DNA from 3 places in the Pseudoalteromonas sp. MBR-15 genome. Region 3 is predicted to be linked to each of the others. Evidence: predicted binding sites of a transcription regulator. Region 3 holds the regulator's gene; each other region holds the start of a gene.
The links. The regulator LexA, encoded in region 3, represses DNA repair genes until DNA is damaged. The targets are predictions, from matches to a motif close to TACTGTATNNNNATACAGTA.
Positions count from the first base shown of each region.

Region 1: the regulator LexA is predicted to act here: its motif matches at 2,400-2,419, upstream of ACSSVW_RS17525 (SulA-like leucine-rich domain-containing protein).
Region 2: the regulator LexA is predicted to act here: its motif matches at 1,753-1,772, upstream of uvrD (DNA helicase II).

Region 1 is NZ_JBRJHH010000015.1:50,591-54,880, forward strand. Features, by position in the region: gene ACSSVW_RS17515 (ATP-binding cassette domain-containing protein) at 1-69, opposite strand, end outside; gene ACSSVW_RS17520 (S9 family peptidase) at 217-2,142, shown strand; gene ACSSVW_RS17525 (SulA-like leucine-rich domain-containing protein) at 2,443-2,880, shown strand; gene ACSSVW_RS17530 (YchJ family protein) at 2,921-3,400, shown strand; gene ACSSVW_RS17535 (DUF6172 family protein) at 3,572-3,871, opposite strand; gene ACSSVW_RS17540 (VC2046/SO_2500 family protein) at 4,030-4,290, opposite strand, start outside.
Region 2 is NZ_JBRJHH010000011.1:5,411-9,700, forward strand. Features, by position in the region: gene uvrD (DNA helicase II) at 1-1,688, opposite strand, end outside; gene ACSSVW_RS14665 (hypothetical protein) at 1,949-2,173, shown strand; gene ACSSVW_RS14670 (YacL family protein) at 2,305-2,673, shown strand; gene ACSSVW_RS14675 (peroxiredoxin-like family protein) at 2,717-3,343, opposite strand; gene ACSSVW_RS14680 (dUTP diphosphatase) at 3,468-4,088, shown strand; gene yrfG (GMP/IMP nucleotidase) at 4,101-4,290, opposite strand, start outside.
Region 3 is NZ_JBRJHH010000009.1:32,970-37,259, forward strand. Features, by position in the region: gene ACSSVW_RS13115 (hypothetical protein) at 1-608, opposite strand, end outside; gene ACSSVW_RS13120 (hypothetical protein) at 756-1,136, shown strand; gene ACSSVW_RS13125 (PaaI family thioesterase) at 1,140-1,577, opposite strand; gene lexA (transcriptional repressor LexA) at 1,751-2,368, shown strand; gene coxB (cytochrome c oxidase subunit II) at 2,912-4,054, shown strand; gene ctaD (cytochrome c oxidase subunit I) at 4,054-4,290, shown strand, end outside.

The DNA of each region.
Region 1 (4,290 bases), on a different contig from region 3:
TTGCTTATTATAATTTTCGAACACGGTTGCTGTAGCAAAACGCTTATTGAGATTTTTTATTTCTATCATTGCCATTCCTTTGCGAAATTTAAATTGTAACACAGCAATGTCCCTAAAAAGTTACATGCTTTGTAACAATTATTTAGCTGCAAAACTTGCGTTTATATATTGAACAAGTAAGACTCAATAACGGAAAAATAATAAGGAATAATTAAAATGAAACCGAGTTTTCAACTAGCAGCCATTGCGTGTGCATTAAGCCTTGCATTAGCAGGATGTTCACAATCAAACCAAACGACCACCAGCGCAATTAGTCAGCAACAAGAACACACTATTAAACAGTATGACGCTGAAACATTTTTTGATACCACTTCAATTATGGGCAGCAGCTTTTCACCTAAAGGTGACAAAATCCTTGTTAGCAGTGATGAAAGCGGCATCTATAGCCTCTATGAAATTGATATTAAAACAGCGAACAAAACACGTTTAACAAACTTTGAAGACAGCACCTATGCTGTTCGCTATTTTCCAAATGATGAGCGCGTATTATTTACCAAGGACTCAGGCGGGAACGAGCGCTATCATATTTATGTACGTGAGACAGACGGCACTGTCAAAGACCTGACTCCTGGCGATGAAACTCGTGCCAGCTTTGCGGGCTTTACAGACGATGGCAAACACTTTTTTATAACGAGTAATCAACGCGATCCTAAGTTTATGGATTTATATCGCGTAGACAGTTCACGCTATGAAATAACACCTGTTTATCAAAATACTCTTGGTCTAGATGTCGGGGCGATTAGCCCTGATGGCCGCTTTATTGCTTTATCAAAAAATAACTCTAATAAAGACAGTGATGTGTTCATTCTCGATACAATGAAAAAAACGCTCAAACCTGAGCTAATCACTCGTCATGATAATGAAGCGCAATATGGCCCTGAAACATTCTCAAAAGACAGCAAGTCTCTGTATTACTCGACCGATGCAAAAGGTGAATTTTCACAGGTTTGGCGCTATGACTTAACGACAGGTGAGCACAGCCCCGCCCTAAAAGATGACTGGGATGTCAGCTTTATTTACTTCTCAAAATCGGGGCGTTACCAAGTAAGTGGGGTTAATGCTGATGCCAGTACTAAAGTGACAATCATTGACACAAAAACCAATAGACAAATCGATATGCCTGCCTTGCCCCCGGGCAATTTACGTGGTGTAAGCTTTTCAGCTGATGAAAAGAGCATGGCGTTTTACCTAAATTCAGATACCTCGCCAAGTAACTTATTTGTTTGGCAATTAGGCGAAACGAAAGCAAAAAAACTGACCCATACTTTAAGCGATGCAATTGATCAAAATGATCTCGTTGAAAGCACGATTGTGCGTTTTAAAAGCTTTGACGGTTTAGAAATCCCTGGCGTTTTATATAAGCCCAAACAGGCTAATAGTAATAATAAAGTGCCTGCTCTAGTGTGGGTGCATGGTGGTCCGGGCGGCCAGAGGCGCACAGGTTACAGCGCAATGCAGCAGCACTTAGTTAATCATGGCTATGCTATATTTGCTGTAAACAATCGCGGTAGCTCTGGCTATGGTAAAACTTTTTTCCATTTAGATGATAAAAAGCATGGCACAGACGATTTGCAAGATATTGTCTACGGGAAAAAGCACTTACAGAGCTTAGACTGGGTTGATGCTGATAAAATTGGCATTATGGGTGGCAGTTACGGTGGCTTTATGACGGCAGCGGCGCTGGCTTTCGAACCTGAAGAATTTAAAGTAGGTATTAATATTTTTGGCGTAACTAACTGGGTAAGAACATTAAACTCTATACCACCTTGGTGGGAAAGCTTTAAAAAGGCACTGTACGATGAAATGGGTGACCCTGCAACTGATGGCGAACGCCATCGAGCGATATCTCCCCTCTTCCATGCTAAAAACATTACGAAACCACTGATGGTTATTCAAGGTGCAAACGACCCTCGTGTATTGCAAGTTGAGAGTGATGAGCTTGTTGCCGCAGTAAAAGCGAATGGTGTCCCCGTAGAATACGTGTTGTTCGATGACGAAGGTCATGGTTTTACTAAAAAAGAAAACCGTATCAAAGCATCAAACGCGTACCTTGAGTTTTTAAATACGTACTTGAAAAACTAAATTTTAGAAGCCGGTGTACACCGGCTTCTTTATCAAAACACCTGTATAAACCTCAAATATCCTGCATACAAACTACTGTATAAACTTCGATATAAAACACTATATATATTATTTCATCCATTTTTCACAAAATATCACACTGCAAAGAAACAAAATAACCAATTGTTTTTAAATATTTAATTTTTTAAAATTATTAAAAGCTGAATAATTGGTTAAAAAAATAGCAAAAAACACTTGCGCAAAAACACTGTATAAACTACTGTATACACATACTGTATAAACAACCAGTGAGTGAAAGTTATGTTACAGCCAATTACCTTAAGAACCGTTAAAAGCTATCAACAAGATAACGACAAAGCGTCGGTTAATTTAATTCAAATTGAAGACGAAATTTCAGCAACATTTGAGCTATTAAAGGTATTACATCACTATAACAGTCAAAGTGCATGGACATTGTTAATTGCACCTGATCATGTGCCAAGTAAAGCATTACTCGATTCATGTTCAATCGACACCAGTAAACTGTTAGTGATCAGACAAAAGCACCTTGTGAATCTTGAATATGTGTTAAGTTCGGCGCTGCACAACGGTAACTTTGCCGCAGTGATCACCTGGACAGATATTGTCAGCAACAATCAACTAGATTCTATGACTCTTAATTTAGAACATGCATCTGCAAAGTTTTACTGCTTCAACAAAAGCAACCCATTAAACAATTTAGTACCGCAGCCACAATAGGCTTGCTAAAATAGCAATTTATTGTTTTAGGTAAGTTGTTATGACATCACTCACACACTCCCTTTGTCCTTGTGGCAGCAAACAAGATTACTCGCTTTGCTGCCAACCTTTGCACACAGGCGATAGCCAAGCGCAAACGCCGGAACAACTTATGCGTTCTCGCTTTAGTGCTTATGCCTTAAAAGATGCAAAATATGTCTTTACAACATACGCACAAAGCCAACAAACCGCTAACCCTGTTAGCGAAATCAAAGATTTTGCTAATAGCTGTCGTTTTACCAAGCTAAGCGTTTTAGATACTGAATATAACGAGCAAGAAGGTTTTGTAGAATTTAAAGCAAATTACTTTTACCAAAACTTGTATTGTGAGTTACACGAGAAATCGCGTTTTATTAAAGAAGATGGACTATGGCGTTACCTTGATGGTGAAATAACGCCCGTTGCTGATATTAAAATTGGCCGTAATGATGAATGCCCTTGCGGTAGCGGCAAAAAATATAAAAAGTGTCACGCAATTTAAATCACGGCTATTCACTTTTTATATAGCCAATCTAAACCTTGACTAGCCATTGTAGGGAAAGCCGTTGCGTGGTGGGCATGTGATATAAATCAACACAAAATAATGTCATTGTATTTCAGACAATAAAAATGGGCCTCAAGGCCCATTCTTAAATTCTATGAATTATAACGACTATTCTTCGTCAAATTCTTGTAACTGGCGTTGTGCTGGACGCGCTAGAATCTCGACATAAAACGATGTAAGCCCTTTTGCTTCAATATCGCTAATGCATTTATTAATTTCCGCCACATGAACGACTTTCGCGTCGTCAGCTGACTCTCCAAATTTACAATCAAATGCCCAGTAATCGGCATCTTCTGGGAGAGTTTTATTACGCTCACGTTTTAAATACTTCTTCACTTCGTGCTTAGCTGCATCAACCATGCGAGGGTATTTAATTTTCTCATGGTTAAGCGTGAATGTTTTCTTCATTATAGTCCTAATAACTTGGTTCAATGATAATGGCACAAAGCCATTTGGGCGCATTATAACAAGCACATAAAAAATTAGCTGTACTTTTTACTGATTTGCACCAATTTACCTATCTTTGTAAGTGTAGCGTACAAGGCGAGTATGACAATTTCAATTAATTAAGCAGTTGCCAATTGCAAAGGCTGATGAATCGCCTCGTCCGTTAAGCTGTCATAAAACGCAGCTGCATCCATTTGCATACGCTCTGTGGGTGCGTTTTTATCGTAATAGCGTTTTCTGACTGCTGGCTCACAGTTATCGATGACTTCTAACGGCACATGATTTTTATCATCGCGGATAGCAAGCGGCTCAGGACTGAGACAATTACGTAGGCGAATATCTGACAAGCCACCTTGTAAAAGTCGCAGCCCATTATTCTG
Region 2 (4,290 bases), on a different contig from region 3:
AGGCCTTTTGCTGAATGAAGTGTCATCATTTGTACGGCATCTTCGTGCTCATCGGCTTGACCTTCGCCTGATTCGAGAGAAGTGTACGCAAGAAAGCCTTGCAGTGGTGAGCTGAATTCTTCGTCTTCAGGTAGCTCATATTGGCCACAGGCACTAATGAGCTCTTCTAAGTTTTCTACGCGAGCGCGGCCTTTTTCACCTTTTTCAGCTTGGTACATGGCCATCAACCCTGAAGTTTGAATCGCGTATTTAGCTTGCTCTTCTAAGGTAAGATCACTGATTTTGTCTTCAATGTGCTCAACCAGCTCTAAAAATTTTGTTACTGCACTGGCTGCACGCCCAGATAGATGCTGCTGTTCAATAATGGCTTTTGCAGCATACCACAGAGGAAGAGACTCGTTCCGCGCACAGTCACGAATGTGGCTGAGGGTTTTATCTCCAATGCCACGAGCAGGGGTGTTAATAACGCGCTCAAAGGCGGCATCATCTTGGCGATTACCCACTAAGCGCAGGTACGAAAGGGCGTCTTTAATCTCTTGACGCTCGAAGAAGCGCATGCCGCCATAAATGCGGTATTTAAGCCCTTCTTGTAACATGGCTTCCTCGAGTACACGAGATTGCGCATTGTTACGGTATAGAATCGCGGCATCTTGCAAGGCATTACCAGCATTTAGCCAGCTACGCAGTTTACTGCTTACGAAACGGGCTTCATCTAATTCGTTAAAAGCGGCATACACCGAAATTGGTTCACCCTCGTTACCATCGGTCCAGAGGCTTTTACCCATGCGTTCAGCATTATTTTTAATTAGCGCATTGGAGGCTTTTAATATTGTGGCTGTTGAGCGGTAGTTCTGTTCAAGACGAATGGTTTCGGCTTCGAAGTCGGTTAAAAAGCGTTTAATATTCTCAATACGTGCACCGCGCCAACCATAGATACTTTGGTCATCATCACCTACTATCATAATGCTGTTGGTGTTTCCTGCTAGCAGCTTTAACCAAGCATATTGAATCGTATTGGTATCTTGGAACTCGTCTACCAACATATGAGCAAAACGCTGCTGATAATGACGCAGTAGCGTAGGGTGATTGTTAAGTACTTCGTAGCAGCGTAATAAAATTTCTGCAAAGTCGACCAAACCAGCACGATCGCACGCTTCTTGATATGCGGCATAAACTTTCAGCATCATTTGCTCATTGATATCGTAAGTCTGAATATCTTTAGGGCGCAGACCTTCGTCTTTTTTAGCACTGATGTACCAGCTAAACTGTTTCGCTGGCCACTTTTTATCATCGATATTCATTGCTTTAAGTAAGCGTTTGATCATTCGCTGCTGATCGTCTGAATCTAAGATTTGAAAGCTTTCAGGTAATTTTGCTTCACGATGATGTGCACGCAAAATACGGTGAGACAACCCGTGGAAAGTGCCAATCCACATGCCACCAACAGGCGCTTTTAAGGTTTCTTCTACGCGAGAGCGCATCTCTTTTGCAGCTTTATTGGTAAAGGTGACCGCAAAAATACTGTAGGCAGAGGCTTGCTCAACTTGCATTAGCCATGCGATACGATGAACAAGTACTCGAGTTTTACCAGAACCTGCACCAGCAAGTACTAGCATATTTTGCAATGGGGCTGCGACTGCATCCCGTTGTTTGTCATTTAAGCCATCGAGTAATTCAGAAACGTCCATCGTTACGCCTTTTCAATCTATAATGAGAGGAGTATAACAGGTGTTTATGCAAGGCTAAATAAAATACTGTTTTTATAAACAGCTATTTTGGCAAGTTATTAAAATTGCATAATAAAAATTGTGAATTTGACCTATTTGTGGCAAAAAGAACTAAAATAAAAACAGTGTGAAAGTTTAACGTGTTGATTTATAAAATATAATAAGTTGGCATGAAGTGTGTTTATAATAAAGTATAATCATCAAAAACTACAGAGGTTAGTATGGCAGAGCAAGGTTCTGGCGGTAATGTAATCGCAGCAATATGTAATATCTTTTTTCCCGGTTTAGGGCAACTGGTGCAAGGTCGTTTGATGGCGGCGATCGCATTTTTCTTAGCGTGGATCATAAGTGGGGTATTAATTTATGTCGCCGTTGGTTTCATATTACTTCCGATTGTATACCTATGGGCAATCATTGATGCCGCGCGTTTCAAGTCGCGACTCTAGCAATTTTTTATATATCTAAACAGCATTAACACTAGCGCCATTGGGCGCTAGTGTTGTTTTTGGCCTTCTGAACTCGCTACTGCATGCCGCAACCGATATAATTACTGCATCAAGAGTTGTGAGTATTTACGATGGAATATCAATTTATCCGCGATCCAATGAGCGGTTTACGTATTAAAATTTCGACTGAACATGCGGTTATCGGTCGTTGGTTGAATGAAGAAATAGGCAAAGAAAAAATAGCGATGGTCCAGGCGCTAATTTCCGCCGTTAAAAATAGCCATGAGCCCTTAACACTGCAAGGCCAAGAAATAGATTTGATTTTGAGCAAGGACGAAGCGTTGTTTGAAGCCCATGCTCTTCATCAAGATAATGAAGATCTCATGGCGTATCAGGATGATGATTTAATGCTTGAAGAAAATGGCTTAAGCAGTGGCTGCGGTTTTGAGGATTTTGTTGATTTAATTGAGTCTTGGCACGCGTTTGCGCAAGGTCGTTAAGCAGGGCTTAAAGCCCTACTTAATTAATCACTCGATAGTGTGTTTATTGTTCGCTCACTGATTTAACTGCAGCTAACAATACGTCTTCTGTTAAACGAACTTTATAATTAGGGTTCGCATACTGAAAGTGGATAAGCCCTTGCTTATCTACTACAAAAACAGCAGGAACGGGTAACGCAACCTGTGCTTTGCCATCGAGTGATACAAAGTTAACCCCTAACTTGTTACGATAAATTTTTGCTGTTTTGTCATCGAGATAAAATGCCAAGCCCAACGTTTGGCTCAATGCCAAACTATCATCAGAGAGTAGTTGATAGTTCGCAGAGGTTATTTTAGTCTCGGCTAGCTTTTCTGGACTATCCGGAGATATTGCAATAATTTGTGCCCCCAAGTCTGCTAATTGATCCTCAATTTTTTGTACGTTGGCTAATTGCTTGGAACAATAGGGACACCATCCACCTCGGTAAACGATTAATACGGTAGTTTTTTCTTTAAAACGTTTTTTTAAAGAAACGGTTGTGCCGTTTTGGTCTTTTAAATCAACATCTGGAATTGTTAATCCAGGCAATAGTGGACTGACGTGCTCTGCCGAGTCAGCAATATTATGAGCTGTGGCTGCAAGTGTTTGGCTAGATAGCACAAGTAATGCACTAACAAGAAGGGTTCTCAGCATGGTATTCCTCAATTATTTTTTTCAACTGCTTATGAAGACCTGCTTAGCTGTTTTTTAATTTCATCAATGCTGAATTTATCTGTAGTATATAGCTAAATAAAAATGCAAGTTGGGATTAAAAATGTCTGCTAATTTACAAAAAATCGTTGTCATGCTTGAGATGCAAAATGCCATGAATACAAAAGTGCATGAGCAATGGTTTAGCCAAGGTTTTGAATGGTATCGTGCTATTTGGGTTGAGTGTGCTGAAATGCTCGACCACTATGGTTGGAAATGGTGGAAAAAACAAACCCCAGATACTGAGCAAGTTATTTTGGAGCTGGTCGACATTTTCCATTTTGGTTTATCACTGCGTATCGACGGGGAAACAAGTTACGAGCAACTTGCCGCTCAACTTGAAGCTGAACTAAGTGCGCCTGAGCAAGCTGACGATTTTAAACAAACGCTTGAGTTATTGGCTGCAACCGCCGTTGCTGAAAAGCGTTTTAATGCTGCCGCATTCGCTGGATGTATGGCGCAAATTGGCATGGATATCGACGATTTATATCGTGGCTATGTTGGCAAAAATACACTTAATTTCTTCCGCCAAGATCATGGTTACAAAGATGGCAGTTATATAAAGGTGTGGAACGGTCAAGAAGATAACGAGCATTTAGTTGAAGTCGTTAAAAGCCTCGATACGGAGCATGCTGATTTTGCAAAGCTTGTCTATCAAGGCTTAGAGCAGCGTTACCCTAAATAAACCTATTTATGCTCACTTTAGGGGCATGAAGTCACGAAAGTCGGTGGTAGATAAATAGCCATCGAACTGTTTATGCGGTTGTCGGCTATCAGGGTTGGCAACCGCAAGTATATGGCCTATGCCAAATTCTTTGGCCGCGTCGAGCACTGCGGGACTGTCATCAACAAATAAAGTGCGCGCTTTATCAAACTGCCATTCTTGT
Region 3 (4,290 bases):
AATGGGTTGTTGAAATTTTCTCGTTCATCATAATCCATGATATGCAGCATCCAGAAAAAGTCAAAAATGCGCCACAAGGTGCTACGAACAGTAATGACTTTACCGGAGTCGCCTTCTAAATAAACGGTTGTATTTAACCAATCGTTATAGCTCACTTGCCACACATTGGAGCGGTGACCGACTTCTCTCGCTCCTTTTTCTAGTAACTGCGCACCCGCGACATCCGCCTTGATGAGTAAGTGTGCATTGGCATTGGCAATAATTTCAGTTTTAGTTGGTGTGCTCATAGCACGACCTGATTGACCGTCAAAGTTAAACACGCCTTTATTAGTCGTCACTTCGATGATGGGAGTGGTTAAAAAATGACGGTATTGAATGCTATCAATTTGCTGAAATTGTTTGGTTATTTGGTCAAGAGAAGCGGGGTAATCATGCAAGGTAAATGGATTATCTAAGCTACGATTGGCTAAATGTTTACCATGTACTTTTTGAAGGGGGATGGAGCTCATTACTAAGCCCCCTAATAACCAAAAAAAGAGTTGTATGGCGAGTAAGTAACCCAGCCACTTATGCCCTTTACGGGCATATTTAAATACGCGCTTATTCATTGATTACCTCTTATTATTTTTTTATTGGGCAGCGGTATAGACAGAGCGACTCAACGCTCTTGCAGCATTTACTGTATTCTAAATTTGGTTTATGTACAAAACTGAGTTAAAGTTTCAGAGATATCAATAGAGGGTAAAAACGAGAGTATGTCGGAAATTCAATTTTTAAATGTAGATCTGGAACTTGAATCAAAACACGATATGAGTGCGCTGGTAGCTGATTTAAAGAAAAACGCCATGGTTTTACATTACGACCAAGATGAATACCGTCAATTAGCACGTATTGAAGCCGCGGCTGATATCAGCACACCAGATAAAGCTATCAACCAATTATGTGAACTTATAGAGTCGTGCTCACGCAATGCATTAAAGCAATGGTTGTCTTGCTCAAAGCGTACTTTCGATATTGGGTTTGAGTCGGGTGACTCACCTAAATGTTTTAATCAAGCCCTGCACGCAGACACCTTATTACGTATTTCAGCGATTGGCGCAGGGCTCGAAATTACTATTTATCCTGTTGAGCGTTAATCACTAACGCTTGACTACCGCTGCGGTCATTCGTGATACGCAGCATAGTTCACCTGCCGCATTCGTTATTTTAATTTCCCATACAGATGTTCGCTTACCTAAGTGCAGTGGCTTTGCCGTGGCTGTTAAGAGGCCTTTTCGAGAGGCTTTAATGTGATTGGCATTTATTTCTTGGCCAACAGCATAATATGCGGTGAAGTCGACCACAAAATTGGCTGCATAACTTGCTACAGTCTCTGCTAAAACAACATTAGCACCACCATGGACCATCCCCATAGGGTTATGATGCTCTGGAATAGCGGGCATAGTGGCCACTAAATAATCGTCGCCGATTTCGGTTATTTCAATGCCCATTGTTTTCATTAATGTGCCTTGCCCAGTAATACCCTGTTCGAGTTCTTTACATAATTCGAGGGTGAATGGTTGATACCAAATGCTCATTGTGTTTCCTTCGCAAACTAACTTCTTAAGTGAAATATCGGTATACAATATGGTATCTATCCCCACCGTTCAATGCTTGTTTTTTATCATGAGAGGAAGGGGAATTTAAATTTGCGATTTTCAGATAACTGTATATACTCACAGTTAAATGTACTGTATGGAAAACCAGTTGTATGCGCCCATTAACAAAACGCCAATCGCAAATTTTAGAACTTATTAAAGTATTTATTAAAGACACTGGTATGCCACCTACGCGTGCTGAAATAGCGCAAACATTGGGATTTAAAAGTGCCAATGCCGCTGAAGAGCATCTAAAAGCACTGGCAAAAAAAGGCATGATTAAAATGAAGCCTGGAGCAAGCCGAGGCATTCAATTAGTCGAAGAAGACGAGCCAGAACAGCTTGGCTTACCACTGATTGGGCGTGTTGCCGCGGGTGAACCTATTTTGGCGCAAGAGCATGTAGAAAGCCATTGTCAGGTTGACCCTGCATTGTTTAAACCCGCTGCAGACTTCTTATTGCGAGTTAACGGCATGAGTATGAAAGACATTGGTATCATGGATGGTGACTTACTGGCAGTACACAAAACGCAAGTTGCAGAAAATGGCCAAGTTGTTGTGGCACGTGTCGATGACGATGTGACTGTAAAGCGCTTAGAAAAAGCAGGACGTAAAGTATTTTTGCATGCTGAAAATGAAGAGTTTGCCCCGATTGAAGTGGACTTAGAGCATGAGTCATTTAATATTGAAGGCTTAGCGGTTGGGGTTATTCGCAACGCTGATTGGATGTAGCTTTTTATATTACGCGTTAATCGTTACAAGCAGAGTAATTCCTTTATCTGCTTTGCTAAACTTTTTTGAAACAACGCACCAAATTGATTCAATTTGGTGCGTTGTTTGTTTTTGACCGTTTACCTAAGATTTGTTAACCCTTACTTTCTACATAAAGCCTTATACGGCGCAGTTTTCCTTTCTTTTTAAGTTTTTATACTTGCCTTAAGTATTAATTAACGCGCTGATTATAGTTGTTATTTTTGCACCAAAATAAACATTTATTACCACAAAAACTTGCTTATTGCTCATTTTTTAACTAATTGGTTAAGTGCATTGTATTAACACCTATTTACGAAAAAGACACACAACAAATGTGTAAGGGGGTTAAACAATGAGTGTGTCGTTCACTGCGTCGTGATGATACACAGACCCAAGCTGTTTGCAGATGACACATCAACCATCGATTGGTTTGGGTATTTAAACAATAAAAAAAACGAATGGGCACCAGCTGTAACGCCTTTTCGCTTTGCGTCTTGCAATAGCATTAAAAGGAGCTGTCACATGGGTAAACTGCGTTACACCTTGTGGCTTATATTGGTAGCACTTCCGCAACTTGCTTTGGCAAATAGCCAATTCAATATGCGTAAAGGTGTCACTGATATAAGTAATAATGTTTATGAATTACATATGACGATATTTATTATCTGTTGTGTGATTGGCATCATCGTATTTGCGGTGATGTTTTGGGCTTTGATACATCATCGTAAGTCTAAAGGGGCAAAGCCTGCCCAATTCCATGAAAGCACGAAGGTCGAGATACTTTGGACTGCAATTCCATTTGTGATCTTAATCGCTATGGCGATCCCTGCTACCAAAACGCTTATTGCCATGGAAGATGCTTCAAAAGCAGATATTACAATCAAAGTAACAGGGTCGCAGTGGAAGTGGCACTATGAATACATGGGAGAAGATATTGCTTTCTATTCGATTTTAGCGACACCGAAAGATCAAATAGATAATCAAGCCGAAAAAACAGAGCACTACCTACTCGAAGTCGACAAACCTCTGGTGTTACCAATCAACAAAAAAGTACGTTTTTTAATGACCTCTGATGATGTAATACATTCTTGGTGGGTTCCTGATTTTGCCGTGAAAAAAGATGCCAATCCCGGCTTTATTAATGAAGCATGGACACGCATTAACGAGCCCGGTATGTACCGAGGTCAATGCGCAGAGTTATGTGGTAAAGACCATGGTTTTATGCCGGTGGTTGTTGAGGCATTGCCAGAAGATGAGTTTGCGACTTGGCTTGCAGACGCAAAACAAGCGAAAGAACAAGCCGCTGCTGCAGATGCCGCATTACTTGATCAAACTCTTTCGAAAGATGAATTAGTTGTTTTAGGCGAGCAAGTCTATATGGCCAGCTGCGCAGCCTGCCATCAGCCCACTGGCATGGGATTGCCGGGTGTATTTCCAGCCTTAAAAGGCAGCCCAATCGTGTTGGGCGATGTGAACGATCATATTGATATTGTTTTACATGGTAAGCCAGGTACAGCGATGCAAGCGTTTGATAAACAGCTTTCAATAAAACAACTTGCAGCAGTCATCACTTATAAACGCAATGCGTGGGGTAACAATACCGGTGATGTCATTCAACCGAGTCAGATTCAAGCAGCAATTGATGCAGCAGCGGAGGCGAACTAATGAGTAACGTTATTAATGAGCAAGCCACTGAGCATGCGCATCACGACCACCATCATCCAGCGAAAGGTTTCAAGCGTTGGTTATATACAACCAACCATAAAGACATCGGTAGTTTGTACCTGATCTTCTCGTTGACGATGTTTTTAATTGGCGGCGCCATGGCTATGGTGATCCGTGCTGAATTATTCCAACCAGGTTTACAATTGGTTGATCCTCACTTTTTTAACCAAATGACC